3 regions of the Rhizobium sp. SG2393 genome follow, and region 2 is predicted to be linked to each of the others. Evidence: riboswitches for the same ligand, from Rfam matches in the RefSeq annotation. Region 2 holds a riboswitch; each other region holds the start of a gene.
What was found. A riboswitch is a leader RNA that binds a small molecule or an ion and turns the genes downstream of it on or off. The one in region 2 is predicted to bind thiamine pyrophosphate.
Positions count from the first base shown of each region.

Region 1: it holds a riboswitch for thiamine pyrophosphate, as region 2 does, so the genes downstream of both, ACED18_RS07550 (ABC transporter permease) here and ACED18_RS13745 (TRAP transporter large permease) in region 2, are expected to answer to the same signal.
Region 3: it holds a riboswitch for thiamine pyrophosphate, as region 2 does, so the genes downstream of both, thiB (thiamine ABC transporter substrate binding subunit) here and ACED18_RS13745 (TRAP transporter large permease) in region 2, are expected to answer to the same signal.

Region 1 covers NZ_JBHGAP010000001.1:1,597,955-1,602,923, reverse strand. The annotation lists gene ACED18_RS07555 (heavy metal translocating P-type ATPase) at 1-1,714, opposite strand, end outside; TPP riboswitch at 2,001-2,103, shown strand; gene ACED18_RS07550 (ABC transporter permease) at 2,262-3,041, shown strand; gene ACED18_RS07545 (ABC transporter substrate-binding protein) at 3,038-4,000, shown strand; gene ACED18_RS07540 (hydroxyethylthiazole kinase) at 3,997-4,758, shown strand; gene thiE (thiamine phosphate synthase) at 4,745-4,969, shown strand, end outside.
Region 2 covers NZ_JBHGAP010000006.1:9,605-14,573, forward strand. The annotation lists gene ACED18_RS13735 (ABC transporter substrate-binding protein) at 1-115, opposite strand, end outside; gene ACED18_RS13740 (helix-turn-helix domain-containing protein) at 262-1,179, shown strand; TPP riboswitch at 1,246-1,388, shown strand; gene ACED18_RS13745 (TRAP transporter large permease) at 1,480-3,300, shown strand; gene ACED18_RS13750 (TRAP transporter substrate-binding protein) at 3,313-4,302, shown strand; gene ACED18_RS13755 (ABC transporter ATP-binding protein) at 4,455-4,969, opposite strand, start outside.
Region 3 covers NZ_JBHGAP010000007.1:33,515-38,483, reverse strand. The annotation lists gene ACED18_RS14835 (ATP-binding cassette domain-containing protein) at 1-413, opposite strand, end outside; gene thiP (thiamine/thiamine pyrophosphate ABC transporter permease) at 416-2,044, opposite strand; gene thiB (thiamine ABC transporter substrate binding subunit) at 2,052-3,068, opposite strand; TPP riboswitch at 3,114-3,235, opposite strand; gene ACED18_RS14820 (thiamine diphosphokinase) at 3,352-4,011, shown strand; gene ACED18_RS14815 (ABC-F family ATP-binding cassette domain-containing protein) at 4,015-4,969, shown strand, end outside.

The DNA of each region.
Region 1 (4,969 bases), on a different contig from region 2:
CCACCGTTCCACGGATGCCGAGACCGGGATCGGCCTCGACGCCGGTGGCGGACGACAGGCTAAGGCCCTCCCGTCTGGCTGCCGCGACGATCGCCGCACCGACAGGGTGTTCCGAGCGGCTTTCGAGACTTGCGGCACGTGCCAGCACTTCCAAACGCTCAAAGCCGGGGGCGGTCCAGAGATCGGTGAGCTCCGGGCGACCTTCGGTCAGCGTGCCGGTCTTGTCGAAGGCGATGAGATCGACGTCGCGGAGGCGCTGCAGCGCGTCGCCCTTGCGGAAGAGGATGCCAAGCTCGGCGGCGCGGCCGGTCGCCACCATGATCGAGGTCGGCGTGGCCAGCCCCATGGCGCAGGGGCAGGCGATGATGAGGACGGCGACCGCATTGACGAGTGCGCCCCCCATGCCGGCCTCAGGCGCAAAGACGAGCCAGGCGATGAAGGTCAGCGCCGCGGCAGCCATGACGGCCGGGACGAAGCGGGCGGTGATGCGATCGACAAGGCCCTGGATCGGCAGCTTTGCCCCTTGGGCCGTCTCCACCATGCGGACGATCTGGGCGAGCAGCGTGTCGGCGCCGACCTTGGTGGCCTCGAAAGCGAAGGCGCCATTGCCATTGATGGTGCCGGCGACGACCGGGCTGCCGGGCGTCTTTTCCGCCGGCATGGGCTCGCCGGTCACCATGGCTTCGTCCACGTGCGAGCGGCCCTCACGCACGATGCCATCGACCGGTATCCGCTCGCCGGGACGGATGAGGACGATGTCGCCGGGGCGGACGGTTTCCACCGCGACATCGACCTCGGCACCGTCACGCCGAAGGCGGGCGGTCTTCGGGGCAAGGCCCGCCAGCTTGCGGATGGCATCTCCCGCCCGGCCGCGGGCGCGGCCTTCCAGGAAGCGTCCGGCGAGAATGAGCGTGACGATGACGGCGGCGGCTTCGAAATAGATGTCGGCGCGCCCATCCGGCAACAGGCCCGGCAGGAAGGTCGCGACCGTTGAATAGAGCCAGGCGGAGCCGGCGCCCAGCACGACCAGCGCGTTCATCTCCGGCGCGCGGCGCATCAGGCTCGTGATGCCCTGGCGCAGGATCTCGCGTCCGGGGATGGCAAGCACCAGTGTAGCGAGCAGGAATTCGGCGATGCGCAAGGGCTCGACGCCGAGCGCACTGACGATGACATGGTGGAAGGCGGGAAAGAGGTGGCCGCCCATTTCCACGATGAAGAGCGGCAGCGTCAAGATGGCCGCAAGCCACATGCTGCGGCCGAGCGCATCCGTCTCCGCGCGGCGCAGGGCGTCGAGATCGAGGGCAGGCCTGCCGGGCTCCGCCTGAAGTGCCAGCGTGCCGAAGCCGGCAGCGGCCACGGCCGCATCAAGGTCGGATTGCAATGTGGTCGGTGTGGTGGAAACGGCAGCAGTGCCGGCGGCAAGGTTGACGCTTGCGGAGGCCACGCCCGGTACGGCAAGCAGGGCCGCTTCCGTGCGGCCGACGCAGGAGGCGCAGTGCAGGCCGGTGACGGCGAAGCGTCGCTCCTCCAGAACAGGGCGAAAACCGGTGCCGTCGATCGCAGCGATCACGGCCGGCATCGCCTGCGGCAGGGCGGCGCGATCGGCAAACTCGACCGTGGCACGGTGGGTGGCGATATTGACGCTCGCCTGGGCGACGCCCGGCACGGCACGGATCGCCTTTTCGACGCGGCCGGCGCAGGAGGCGCAGTGCATGCCCTCGACGGGGATATCGGCCGCGAGCGCGTGGCCGGGGCGTCCACCGACGACAGGGTGGATCGTCTGTCCTGTTGCGTGGCCGCCAGGTCTCGTCGCCATATCCATCGTCGTCTCCTTGCCCGTCTTCGGCCATCGCCGTGACGGGTCCTGCATGCTTGCGACCGCACGGGGTCAAAGCGGTGTCTGTGCGGTTTCGTTCCCATGGATAAGGGTTCCCATCATGGGAAGGTCAAGCCCTGTTGACGCAAAGAGTTGACAGCCGCGACAAATCTCATGATGGTGGGCGCATTCCGAGGGGGGCATCGAACGATGCTGAGATGGCGGTGAGCCGGACCCTTGAACCTGATCCGGGTCATACCGGCGTAGGAACGGAAAAAAGCGGCTGCTGCTGCTCATCTCCCATTCCCCGCTTCACCTGGATCTCCGTGGCACGACAGGGAGATCGACAATGGCTTATATGTCTGGACTGACGGAACCGCCGGGCGCTTGCCGCATGCCGGAGCGGCTTCATGATTTCGAGCATTCCCGCGCGGGTGCCTGAGCCGTGCGCCCCGCCGATGCTTTCGGCGGGCTGACGCTGATGCTTGCCCTGTGGCAGGCCGTGGTGTCGCTCGCCAGTCCTCCCGCCTATCTGCTGCCGGCGCCTGTCGATGTGCTCGGCGTCTTCTTTCGCCTGGGCGGCTCTCTTGCGTTGCATGCAGGTGCGACGGGGCTGGAAGCGCTTGCGGGATTTGCGGCCGGCAGCCTGCTTGGGGCGGGAACGGCCTTTCTCTTTGCGGCGCTGCCGGCGGTCGGGCGCTTTGCCTGGCCCGTGCTGATGGTGGTGCAGGCCGTGCCTGTCTTTGCGCTGGCGCCGCTGCTGGTCATCTGGTTCGGCTTCGGCCTTGCCTCGAAGATCGCCATGGCGACGCTCGTCATCTTCTTTCCCGTTGCCTCGACGTTCGCCGATGGGCTTCGCCGCACCGATCCGGTGCTGATCGATGCGGCGGCGCTCACACCCGCCTCGCGGCTGCAGGTGCTTCTCAGCCTGCGCGTGCCGCTGGCGCTGCCGGCCCTGATCTCGGGGCTGCGCATCGCTGCGCCGCTCGCGCCGCTTGCCGCCGTCGTCGGCGAATGGGTCGGGGCCTCCTCCGGCCTCGGCTTCCTGATGGTGCAGGCCAATGCCCGCATGCAGACGGCAACACTCTTTGCCGCCCTCATTCTCGTTGCCGCCATGAGCGTCGGTCTACGCCTTGTCGTGGATCGGCTGACGGCCGGGCTCACGCCCTGGGCGCGCGACAACACCCTCGACCTTCATCCGATCCGGAGACTGGACCCTGCATGACACGCTTTTTCACGACTTCTTTCCCGGCGGCCATCCTTGCTCTCCTCGCCACGCTGGCCGCCGCACCGGACACGCATGCCGCCGAGAAGCTGACGGTGATGCTCGAATGGTTCGTCAATCCCGACCATGCGCCGCTGGTGATCGCCAGGGAGAAGGGCTATTTCGCCGATGAGAATCTCGACGTGACGCTGGTGCCGCCGGCCGATCCGTCGTCGGTGCCGCGTCTGGTGGCGGCGGGCGAGGCGGATATCGGCATCCATTACCAGCCGAACCTCTATCTCGACCACGCCGCCGGCCTTCCGCTCGTCAGGATCGGCACGCTGGTGGAAACGCCGCTGAACACGCTGACGGTGCTGGCTCAAGGGCCGATCAAGACGCTTGCCGATCTCAAGGGCAAGACGGTCGGCTATTCCGTCGCAGGCTTCGAGACGGCGCTCCTGTCGCGCATGCTGGGTTCGCAAGGGCTGACGGCGAACGACGTGACGCTCGTCAACGTCAACTTCTCCCTCAGCCCCTCGCTGATTGCCGGCAATGTGGATGCGACGATCGGCGGCTTTCGCAATTTCGAGCTGACACAGATGGATATCGAGGGCCACAAGGGCCGCGCCTTCTATCCCGAGGAGCACGGCGTTCCCGCCTATGACGAACTGATCTATGTCGTCGACAAGGCAAAGTTGGCCGATCCGCGCCTGCCGCGCTTTCTGGCAGCTGTGGAAAAGGCAACCATCGAGCTGACCAACCATCCGGATGAGGCTCTTTCCACGTTCATCAAGGCCTATCCCGACCTCGATGACCGGCTTAACCGGCAAGCCTTCACCGATACGCTGCCGCGGTTTGCCAAGCGGCCAGCCGCGCTCGATACGGCGCGCTACGCCCGCTTCGGCGCCTTCATGGCCGAGAGCGGGTTGATCGACGTGGCGCCGCCGGTCGCGGATATCGCCGTGGAGGTGACGAAGTGACCGTCGCGCTCGCCCCCGTCGATGCCGATGTCGCGGCAAGGCTTCTGGAGAGGGTCCGCACGCGCCGGCCGCGCGTGCATTGCCTCATGAACACCGTGGTACAGAAATTCGTCGCCGATGGCGTGACGGCGGTCGGCGGCATCCCGTCCATGACATCGTCGGAAGAGGAGGTCGCCGTCTTCGTGCGTCGGGCCGATAGTCTGACGGTCAATCTCGGCACGCTGGATGCGGCCCGGCGCGCGGCCATCGGCGTGGCGGCGTCCGTTGCGGTCGCGGCGGGAAAGCCGTGGATTGTCGATCCCGTCCATTGCGACTATTCGCCGGCCCGCCTCGCCTTTGCGCGGGAGCTCTCGATGCTTGGGCCCGCTGCCGTCCGTGGCAATGCGGCCGAGATGATGGCGCTCGGGCTGAGGGCAGGGCTGGAGGGTGGCCCGGCGGTAGTGATCACCACCGGGCCAGTGGACCGGCTCCTTTCGGCCACGCGCTCGCTGAGGGTCGAGAACGGCCATCCGCTGATGGCGGGTGTGACGGGCACGGGGTGTCTCGCCGGTGCGGTGATCGCCGCCTTTCTCGCGGTCGAGCCGGACGCACAACTGGCCGCCGCGGCAGCGCTTGCGACGACCGGAGTGGCGGCCGAACGTGCCGCGCCCGGCGCGCGCGGGCCGGCGAGCTTCGGCATCGCCTTTCTCGATGTGCTGGCGACGCTGTCGCCGGACGATCTCCTGACCCATGCGAGGATCCATGATGACAGAGCGTGACGGGGCGCAGACCGGCGCCTCCGGCCTTTCCGGACGACCCATCGACTACCGGCTGAACGCCATTCTGGATGCGTCGCTGATCAAGGACGCAGACGAAGACGGGGCCGAAAAGCTTGCCGCCCTTGCGGTGGCCGCGGTGCGCGGCGGCACGACCATCCTGCAATATCGCGACAAGACGGGTTCGACGCGCCGGATGGTGGACAATGCTTGC
Region 2 (4,969 bases):
CCTTCTTCGGCACGGGGTCGGAATGGTCCGAATTGATGGTGATCTCGCCGGCAAAGGCGGTCGACGACAGCATGAAAACGGCTGCAAGGGCGCCGAAGCGCTTGAAAACGGTCATATTTTCCTCCCGATGACCCTGATAGTCCGCACCTTCCGCCGGGCCGAATGCTTCTCCCTTGGCCTGCGGAAAGGCTTGACTTGATCCTCGCCCGCGATGCCGTACAATTCTACCGCTGTTTCAGCAATTTTTTCCGGGATCCTAAGATGAGCTCCATCCACGTGATCGAACAGGCCGACGAATCCATCCCGGTTCACCCGGATCTCGACCCGCGCCATCCGCTGGTGGTGTTCGGCGATCACCGTTTCTGCGCAGGCGCCAGCATGACCGTGCAGCGCATGCCCGGCCCGCACATGCACAGCCAGATCGAGCTGAACTTCCTGCTGGAGGGGCGCATGACCTACTGGTTCGACGGCCGCGAGCTGACGCTGAGCGAGGGCCGGCTCTGCCTGTTCTGGGGCATGATCCCGCATCAGGTGATCGACCGGGCCGAGGGAACGCGCTTCATCTGCCTTTATGTGCCGATGTCGGTCTTTCTCGGCATGGCGCAGCTTAGCCGGTTCCGCGATGCGGTGTTTCGCGGCGCCATGGTGGAGGCGCTGACGATCCGCCCGCACGACCGCGATATCTTCTCGCAATGGCGCGAGGAGCTGCTGGCCGCCGACAGCGACCTGACGGAGATCGTGCGCAACGAACTGACGGCCCGGGTGCTGCGCATCGAGCGGGAGGGCTGGCGGGACCTGCGCGAGGACGGCGCGGCGATCGCCTCGCTCTCGGCCCATGACGGCGAGCGGATCGAGCATGTCGAGACCATGCTGCGCTTCGTCGCCGAGCATGCGCTGGAGGATATTTCGGCAAGCCATGTGGGGGCTGCCGCGGGCCTGCACCCCAACTATGCCATGACGCTCTTTCGCCGCTCGGTCGGCCATACCATCAACCAGGCGATCGTGCGCCACCGGCTGGATACGGCGCAATCGCTGCTGATCTCCTCCGATCTTTCGGTGACGGAGGTGGCCTACGAATCCGGCTTCCGCTCCGTCTCCCGCTTCTACGAGGCCTTTGCCGACCGCTTCCGCGACCGCCCGCAGGCCTTTCGCAAGCGCATGCGGGCCAAGGCGGCCTGAACGGAGCGCCCCGGCGCCTGTGCGGGACACCGCTTGACGAAGCCCGGCCGCTCGGCCAAAGTCACGGCCAATCACCAGGGGCGTCCCGACAAGGGGCTGAGATACTGCTGGCCACCGGATGCGACCGAAAGGTCCGATTCAGGCAGCGCAGGAACCCGATGAACCTGATCCAGCTCATACTGGCGGAGGGACGGTGCGGATGCCTGGCGCGGCCTGTGATGGCCGGTTCACCCCACGGCAATCCTGTTGTCCCTCATGCCATGGCCGGATCGTCGCAAGGAGAGGTCCGGCGTGTCGGCCATCGGAATTTCGGCGGAAGAGGGCGGCCAGGGCGCGGCGGCCGCCGCGCGGCTTTTGACCCGGCTGCAAGGGGCGCTGTCTGCGCTTGCGGCAGTCCTCCTTGCCGTGCTGCTTGCGCTTGTCGTCGGCAATGCGGCGCTGCGCTATCTCCTGCACCGGTCCCTGGCCGGCGCGGAGGATCTGGCGATCTGGCTGCAACTGGCGATGATCGCGCTTGCCGCGCCGCTGGCGCTCGCCGGCCCGCTCGCCATGCGGCTCGATGGGCTGACGGCCCGCCTTCCCGGCCTTCTGCAGGCGCCGGCGGCCGTCCTCGCCGATGCCGTGACCGTCATGGCCGCGCTCGTGCTGGCCTGCGGCGGCGGAGAGGTGGCCGTCCGCGTCGGCGGCATCTCGCCAACGCTCGGCCTGTCGGAGGGCTTGCGCTTCGGCCTGATGGCCGGGGGCGGGGCACTGCTCCTCGTTGTCCTCGTCCTGTCGCGGCTGTCGCAGGGCAGGGGGCCCGCGCTCCTCGGCGGGCTCGCGCTCGGGGCCGGCCTCTATGTGGCCGTCCCCCTCATGGCGATCGACAGCGGCTTTCCGCCGAGCCTCTTCCTCGCGCTCGCCGCCGCCTTCGGGATTGCCTGCGGCGCACCCCTGCCGCATGCCTTCCTCGCCGCCGCCCACGGGGCCATCGCCTTCGGCGGCACGCTGCCGGAGGCCGCGATCGTCTCGACGACGGTGACGGGCCTGTCGAAATTCCTGCTGCTCGCCATTCCCTTCTTCCTGCTGGCCGGGGGGCTTCTGACGGCGTCCGGCGCGGCGGGCCGGCTGGTGCGGCTGGCCGCAAGCCTCGTCGGCCACCGCCGCGCCGGACTTGCCCAGACGACGCTTCTGACCAGCGTCCTGTTTTCCGGCGCCTCCGGTTCCTCGGTCGCCAACGCCGCCTTCGGGGCCGCGACCTTCCAGCCGGAGCTGGTCCGCCACGGCCATGGACCGGCCGAGGCCGGCGCGCTGATCGCCGCGACCTCCGTGCTCGACAATGTCATCCCGCCCTCCATCGCCTTCCTCATCCTTGCCGCCGCCACCAATCTTTCCGTCGGTGCGCTGCTGACCGGGGGCTTTGCGGCCGGCGGCGTCATGGCGCTGTGCCTGGCGGTCGCGATCCATCTGGCCGCGGGCAGGGGAGGCCACGCCCTGCCGCGGGCGTCGGTCGGCGAACGCCGCGCGGCCTTGCGCGCCGCCCTGCCGGCGCTTGGCCTCGGCGTCATCGTCGTCGCGGGCATCCGCTTCGGCATCGTGACGACGACGGAAGCGGCCGGGCTTGCCGCGCTCTACACGCTGATGCTGGCGGCGGGGCAGGGGCTCGGCCTGCGCGCCATCGCCGGTGTCTTCCGCCAGTCGGCGGGCGAGGCGGCGGCCGTGAGCCTGCTGATCGGCACGGCCGCGCCCTTTGCCTTCCAGCTCGCGGTGGACGACGTGGCAGGGCTGGTGACCGGTCTCGTCACGGCGCTCGGCGGAACGGCCGCCGCCGTGCTGCTGCTCGCCAATCTCGTGCTGCTTGCCGCCGGCCTCGTGCTGGACATCGGCGCGGCGATCCTGCTCTTCGGACCCATTCTGCTGCCGGCCGCCATAGCCGCGGGCATCGATCCCGTCGCCTTCGGCGTCGTCCTCGTCGTCAACCTGATGATCCACGGGCTGACGCCGCCGCTCGGCATCCTCGTCTACGTCGTCAGCGGCGTCACGGGCGTGCCGGCGGGGGCGATCTTCCGCGCCGTCCTCCCCTATCTCGCCGCCCTCATGGTGGCGCTTGCCCTCATTTCCTGTGCCGCCCTTCTTATCTGAAAGGACTGACCCATGCCCCCGATCACCCGCCGCACCGCCCTCAGCCTCACGGCGCTCGCACTCGCCAGCCCCGCCCTCATCGGCCGCGCCGAAGCAAGGGCCAGGACGATCACGGTGGCCTCCCTCTTCGGAGACGACAAGCCGGAGACGAAGATCTGGCAGGCGATCGCCGCCACCCTCGAGGCGAGGCTTCCCGGCCGCTTCACAGTCAACATCGTCAAGGGCGGCGCGCTTGGCGGCGAGAAGGAGGTGGCAGAAGGTGTGCGGCTCGGCTCCATCCAGGGCAGTCTCGCCACTGTGTCTGCGCTGTCCGGCTGGGTGCCGGAAGCCCAGATCCTCGACCTGCCCTTCCTCTTCCGCGATGCCGACCATGTGCAGGCGACGGTGACGGGGCCGGTCGGGGCCGAGCTGAAGGAAAGGTTTTCCGCCCAGCAGTTCATCACGCCCGCCTTCATCAACTACGGCGCCCGCAACCTGCTGACGAAAACGCCGGTGACCCGGCCCGAACAGCTCGCAGGGCTAAAGATCCGCGTCATCCAAAGCCCGCTGCACACGCGGCTCTGGAGCGCCTTCGGCACGACGCCGGTCGGCATCCCCATCACCGAAACCTACAATGCGCTGTCGAACGGTGTCGCCGACGCCATGGACCTCACCAAATCCGCCTATGCCGGCTTCAAGCTCTATGAAGTCGTGCCCTGCATGACCGAAACCCGCCACATCTGGGCCTCCGGCGTCGTCTATTTCGGCGCGGGCTTCTGGAACGGGCTGACGCCGGAAGAGCAGCAGCTTCTCGCCGAGGCCTCGCAAGCCGGCGCGGCCACCTTCAACCGGCTGATCGCCGAGGACGAGGCCCGCGCGATGGAAACGGCCCGCGCCCATGGCGGGCGACTTCTCCAGCCGGAAGCACTCGACGACTGGCGCCGCGGCGCCACCGGCGTCTGGCAGGACATGGCCGGGACCGTCGGCGGTCTGGACCGTATCCATGCCATTGCGGGGTCGTGAGGGCGGCCGTTACGACCCAGAACCACACCCGGTGTCATCCTCGGGCTTGACCCGAGGATCCACGGCCGCAGGCGCAGAGGGTCGCATGGGTCCTCGGGTCAAGCCCGAGGACGACGGAGTGGGGGAGGAGCGGGAAAGAGGACGGCAGACCCTTACCCCTGAAACGCGTGCACCGTGGCCGGGTCGAAGGATAGCGACACGGGAAGCGCGGGCCTGAGGCCACCCAGCATCGGGTGGCCGAAGGGAAGGCGGACGGAGAGTTGCTTGCCGGCCGGAATGTCCACCAGCACGTCGGTGTTGTTGCCGAGGAAGGTGATGTCGCGGATGGTGCCGGAGAGGGAAGCAGCGGCACCTGCCTCGCCCGCCTTCAGCTCGATGCGCTCGGGGCGCAGCAGCAGCGCGGCGGTCTTGCCCTGACCCTTGCTGTGGAGTGGCACGCCGGAGACCGTCGCGCCACCCGGCAGCGCAAGCGTCGCATGGCTGCCCTCGACGGAGACAACCTCGGTGTCGATGAAATTGGAATCGCCGATGAAGCCGGCGACGAAGCGGGTGGCCGGCTCGGCATAGAGGGTCTGGCCGGAACCGATCTGGTCGATCCTGCCCTGGCTGAAGACGGCGATGCGGTCGGAAAGGCGCAGCGCCTCCTCCTGGTCGTGGGTGACGTAGA
Region 3 (4,969 bases), on a different contig from region 2:
TCCCCGCCGGACAGTGTCGGCGGCCGGCGCCGTTCGAAACCGGCGAGCCCCACCTTCGCCAAGGCCTCGCTGACGGCTGCGCGGCCTGCCGCATCCAGCCTCAGCGCGGGATCGATCCCGAGCCCGACATTGGTCGCGACATCGAGATGCGCGAAGAGATTGTTGTCCTGGAAGATGACGGACACAGGCCGCGCGGAGGGCCCGAGCGCCGTCATGTCCGTTCCGAGAATACGGATTGCGCCGCTGTCCGGCATCTCGAAGCCGGCAATCAGGTTGAGCAGCGTCGATTTTCCCGAGCCGGAGGGACCGACAATGCCGGTGATGCGGCCTGCGGTGAAGCCGATGTCGAAATCCATGGTGACCGCGCCAAAGCGCAGTTGCACCGCCTCCAGCCGGATTGCTTCCTCCGCCATGCTTATCCTCCAGCCTCCTGATCTGCCTGACGCGGACTGCCGGCGATGGTCAGAAGAAGGCAGATGATCGCGAGAAACAGCGCCAGCCCCGCCGCATCCGCACTGCGATAGGCGCCCATCCGGCTGAAGAGCAGCCAGGGCAGCGTTACGAAATCCTGGGAGCCGAACAGCGCCACGGCACCGAGATCCCCCAGAGACAGCGCCATGGCAAAGGAAAGGGCCGCCGCCAGCGGCCGCGCCAGAACCGGCAGGACGACAAGCCTGAGCGCGGAAACGCCGCCCATGCCGAGCGAGGCGACCAGCCGTGCGGTGCGTGCCTGATAGGCGGCAAGCGCCGGCTCCAGCACGCGGCAGACGAAGGGCAGCGCCATCAGCGCATTGACGACGATGACGACCGGCCCCGCAAACTGCTGAACGTCGCCAAAGCCACGCAGCAGAAGAAACCAGCCCGCCCCCAGAACGACCGGCGGCACCAGCAACGCCACCGACGGCGCATCCCGGAGCACGCCGGCCAGCACGGCCAGCGGCACTGGGGCCCGCCGCCCCGCCGCAATCGCCTGCCGCGCCCGCAGCATCGGCACCGCGATCGCCAGCGACAGCAGCGCCGCCGAGGCCGCAATCAAGAGGCTGGTGACCAGCGCCTGATGCACCAGCGGATCCCGCACGAGCCGGCCGAGATCGGATGCAAGGCCGGAGGCAACGACCGCCAACAGCGGCGCCGCCACGAACCCGACCGCCAGCGCGATCACCACCCCGTCGCCGGCCTTCGATGCGGCCGTCCTCCCGTCGAAGCGCCGCACCCGTCCGCCGGCGGTCGCGCCGCTCTCCGCGATCGGGCCGATCAGCCGCAGCGCCGCCAGAACCATGAGCGTGAACAGGATCTGCAGCGCCGACATCAGCATCGCCCGGCGCGGATCGAAATCGAAGCGCAGCGCCTGATAGATCGCCACCTCCAGCGTGGATGCCCCCGGCCCGCCGCCGAGCGTCAGCACCAGTGTGAAACTCGTGGCGCAAAGGATGAAGATCAGCCCCGCCGCCCCCGGCAGCACGCTGCGGATCGCCGGCCACTCCACGAAACGGAAGAGGCTTGCGGGCCCCATGCCGAGATTGGCGGCCAGACGCCAGCTTTCCGCCGGCAGGCGCTCCAGTTCGGCGAGCATCAGCCGTGTCGCGAGCGGCAGGTTGAAGAAAACATGGGCGATCAGGATGCCCGTCAGGCCATAGATGCTGAAGGGCTGCGCCAGCCCCAGCAAACCGAGGCCGGCATTGACGAGACCCTGCCGCCCCCAGATTTCGAGAATGCCGAGGGCCGCCACCAGCGCCGGCAGCCCGAGCGGCAGCGCCATCAGCCGCACGATCCAGATCCGCCCCGGAAAGGCGCCGCGCCGCGCAAGCGCGCGTGCGACGGGGATGGCGAGCAGCACGGACAGGATCGTGGAAAGGCTTGCCTGCACCAGCGTGAAGCGGGCGACGCCAAGCACATAGGCATCGAAGCCTTGACCATCCGCCCCGCTCGACGGCGGGGCGGCCTGCCACAAAGCGATGGCCGCCGCTGAGACGAAGGCAAGGAGCACGGCCAGTCCCGCCGCGCCCCCGCCGATGATGCGCCGTCGATCCGCCGGTGCGAACACGTCAGCCTCAGTTCACGCTCATCGCGGCCAACCACTCGTCGATCCACGCCTTGCGGTTGGCGGCAACCTCTTCCGGCGACATCAGGAAGGTCTTTTCCGGCCGGACCAGCTTGCCGAAGGCCTCCGGCAGCGGTTCGCTGGTCTTGCCGACCGGCATCATCCAGTTGGTGGTGGGAATGATGGTCTGGAATTCCGGCCCAGTCATGAAGGACAGGAACTGACGGGCAAGGGCCGGATCATGCGCGGCCTTCGTCACGCCCGCCACCTCGATCTGGATATAATGCCCCTCGGAGAAGGAAGCGGCCTGGTAGCGCTCCGTGTTCTCGGCCACCATGTGATAGGCCGGCGAGGTCGTGTAGGAAAACACCATCGGCGCCTCGCCCTTGGTGAAGAGCCCGTAGGCCTCCGACCAGCCGGGCGTCACCGTTAGCACACGCCCCTTGAGCTTGGCCCAGGCCTCGCCCGCCTTGTCGCCATAGACCGACTTCATCCAGAGAACGAGGCCGAGCCCCGGCGTAGAGGTGCGGGGATCCTCGATCACGATCTTCTGCGACGGATCCCCCTCGACCAGCTCTTTCAGGCTCTTCGGCGGCGTCTTCAGCGTCTCGGTGTCATAAACGACGGCGAAGTGGCCATAGTCATAGGGTACGAAGACATCGTCCTTGAAATCGCCGGGCACGGTGACGGCCGACGTATCGGTCTCATGCGGCGCGAACAGGCCGGTAGCCTTGGCCTCGGCAACGAGGTTGGTGTCGAGCCCGAGCACCACGTCGGCCTTGCCAGCAGCACCTTCGAGCTTGAGGCGCGTCAGAAGCTCCACGCCATCGGCCACCGCGACATAGTTCACCTTGCAGGCGCAGGTCTTTTCGAAGGCCTCCGCCACCTTGGCGCCCGGCCCCCACTCGCTGGTGAAGCTCTCATAGGTGTAGACCGTCAGCACCCTGTCTTCGGCAACGGCCGGCGAAAGACCGGCGGCCAGCGCCGCGACAAGGCTTGCAAAACCACAGGACAGAATCGATTTCATGCGCATCCGCGCCTCCTCTTGATCGTATTGAACGGGAATAGGGCGCTGGATGTGCCGTCTAATCCCTCCGCCGGTGCTAACCGGATCAGGTTCTTCGGGTTGGCGTTCTCAGCCTCTCAGCCGTCCTTCTCGATGATGAGAAGGTTTCGGCACCCCGTTAGAGCGCCGAGACGGTACTTGGCCGGCGAACGGCTTTCAAGGGAAATATGACAGGCATGGCCCTGTCGATTTCTTGGCAGGAAGGCGTTCAGTTTTGCCGGCGACTGCGTTAAGGGCTTCTCCCATGGATCATCTGGACCAAACGGCTTTCGCCATCCTCATGGGCGGTACGCTGACGCCGACCGGGCGCCTGACCGCCATGGTCGCCGGCCGCAGGACGATCGCGGCCGACGGCGGCATGCGTCACGCCGCCGCCCTCGGCCTGACGCCCGAACTGTGGGTCGGCGATTTCGACTCCACGCCCGCCGATCTGCTGGCCGCCTTTCCGGATGTGCCGCGCATGCCCTATCCGGCCGCCAAGAACGAGACGGATGGCGAGATCGCCATTGCCGAAGCGCTGTCGCGCGGCGCCCGCTCCATCGTCATGCCCGGCGCGCTCGGCGGCGAGCGCAGCGACCACGCCTTCATGCACCTGCTCTTGGCCGTCCGCCTCGCCGAGCAGGGCCTCGACATCACCATGACCTCCGGCGAGGAAGAGGCCTATCCGATCCTCACGGGCCGGACCTCGATCGATCTGCCGGAGGGTGCGCTGTTCTCCATCCTCGGACTGACCGCGCTCGACGGCCTCTCCATTGCCGGCGCGCGCTACCCGCTGGACGATTTCCACCTGCCCTTCGGCTCGTCGCGCACCATTTCCAACGTCGCCGAAGGCACGGTGACGATCACCCTTCATGCCGGCCGGGCCGTTCTGCTCGCCCGCCCGCAAGACTTTTCCGGAGCCTGATCCGTGGCACCTCCCATTCTGAAACTCGACGACATTTTCCTGAGCTTCGGCGGCGCGCCGCTTCTGGCCGGCGCCGGCCTGCAGGTGGAGCCCGGCGACCGCATCTGCCTCGTCGGCCGCAACGGCTCGGGCAAGTCCACCCTGATGAAGATCGCCGCCGGCATGGTCGAGGCGCAATCGGGCGAAGTCTTCCGCCACCCGGCCTCCACCATCCGCTACCTGCATCAGGCGCCTGATTTCGACGGTTTCGAGACGGTGGCAGCCTATGCCGAGTCCGGCCTCGGGCCGGGCGACGATCCCTACCAGGTCACCTATCTGCTCGAGCATCTCGGCCTCACCGGCCAGGAAAATCCGGCCGACCTCTCCGGCGGTGAAGCCCGCCGCGCGGCCCTTGCCCGCGTCATGGCGCCGGAACCGGATATCCTGCTGCTCGACGAGCCGACCAACCATCTCGACCTGCCGACCATCGAATGGCTGGAAGGCGAACTGGTGAAGAGCCGCTCCGCCCTCGTCGTCATTTCCCACGACCGCCGCTTCCTCGAAAAAGTCTCCACCGCCACCGTCTGGCTCGACCGCGGCACAGCCCGCCGGCTCGACCGCGGCTTTGCCCATTTCGAAGCCTGGCGCGACGAGGTGCTGGAGGCCGAGGAACTCGAACAACACAAGCTCGGCAAGGCCATCGAGCGCGAGGAACATTGGCTGCGCTACGGCGTCACCGCACGACGCAAGCGCAACATGCGCCGTCTCGGCGAACTTCAGGACATGCGCGGGCGCTACCGCGGCCACAAGGGCCCGCAGGGCAGCGTGCAGGCCACCGTCTCCGACGCGCAGGAATCCGGCAAGCTGGTGATCGAGGCGGAAAAGATCACCAAGACCTATGGCGATCGCCCCATCGTGCAGCCCTTCTCCATGCGCGTGCATCGCGGCGACCGCATCGGCCTCGTCGGCCCGAACGGCG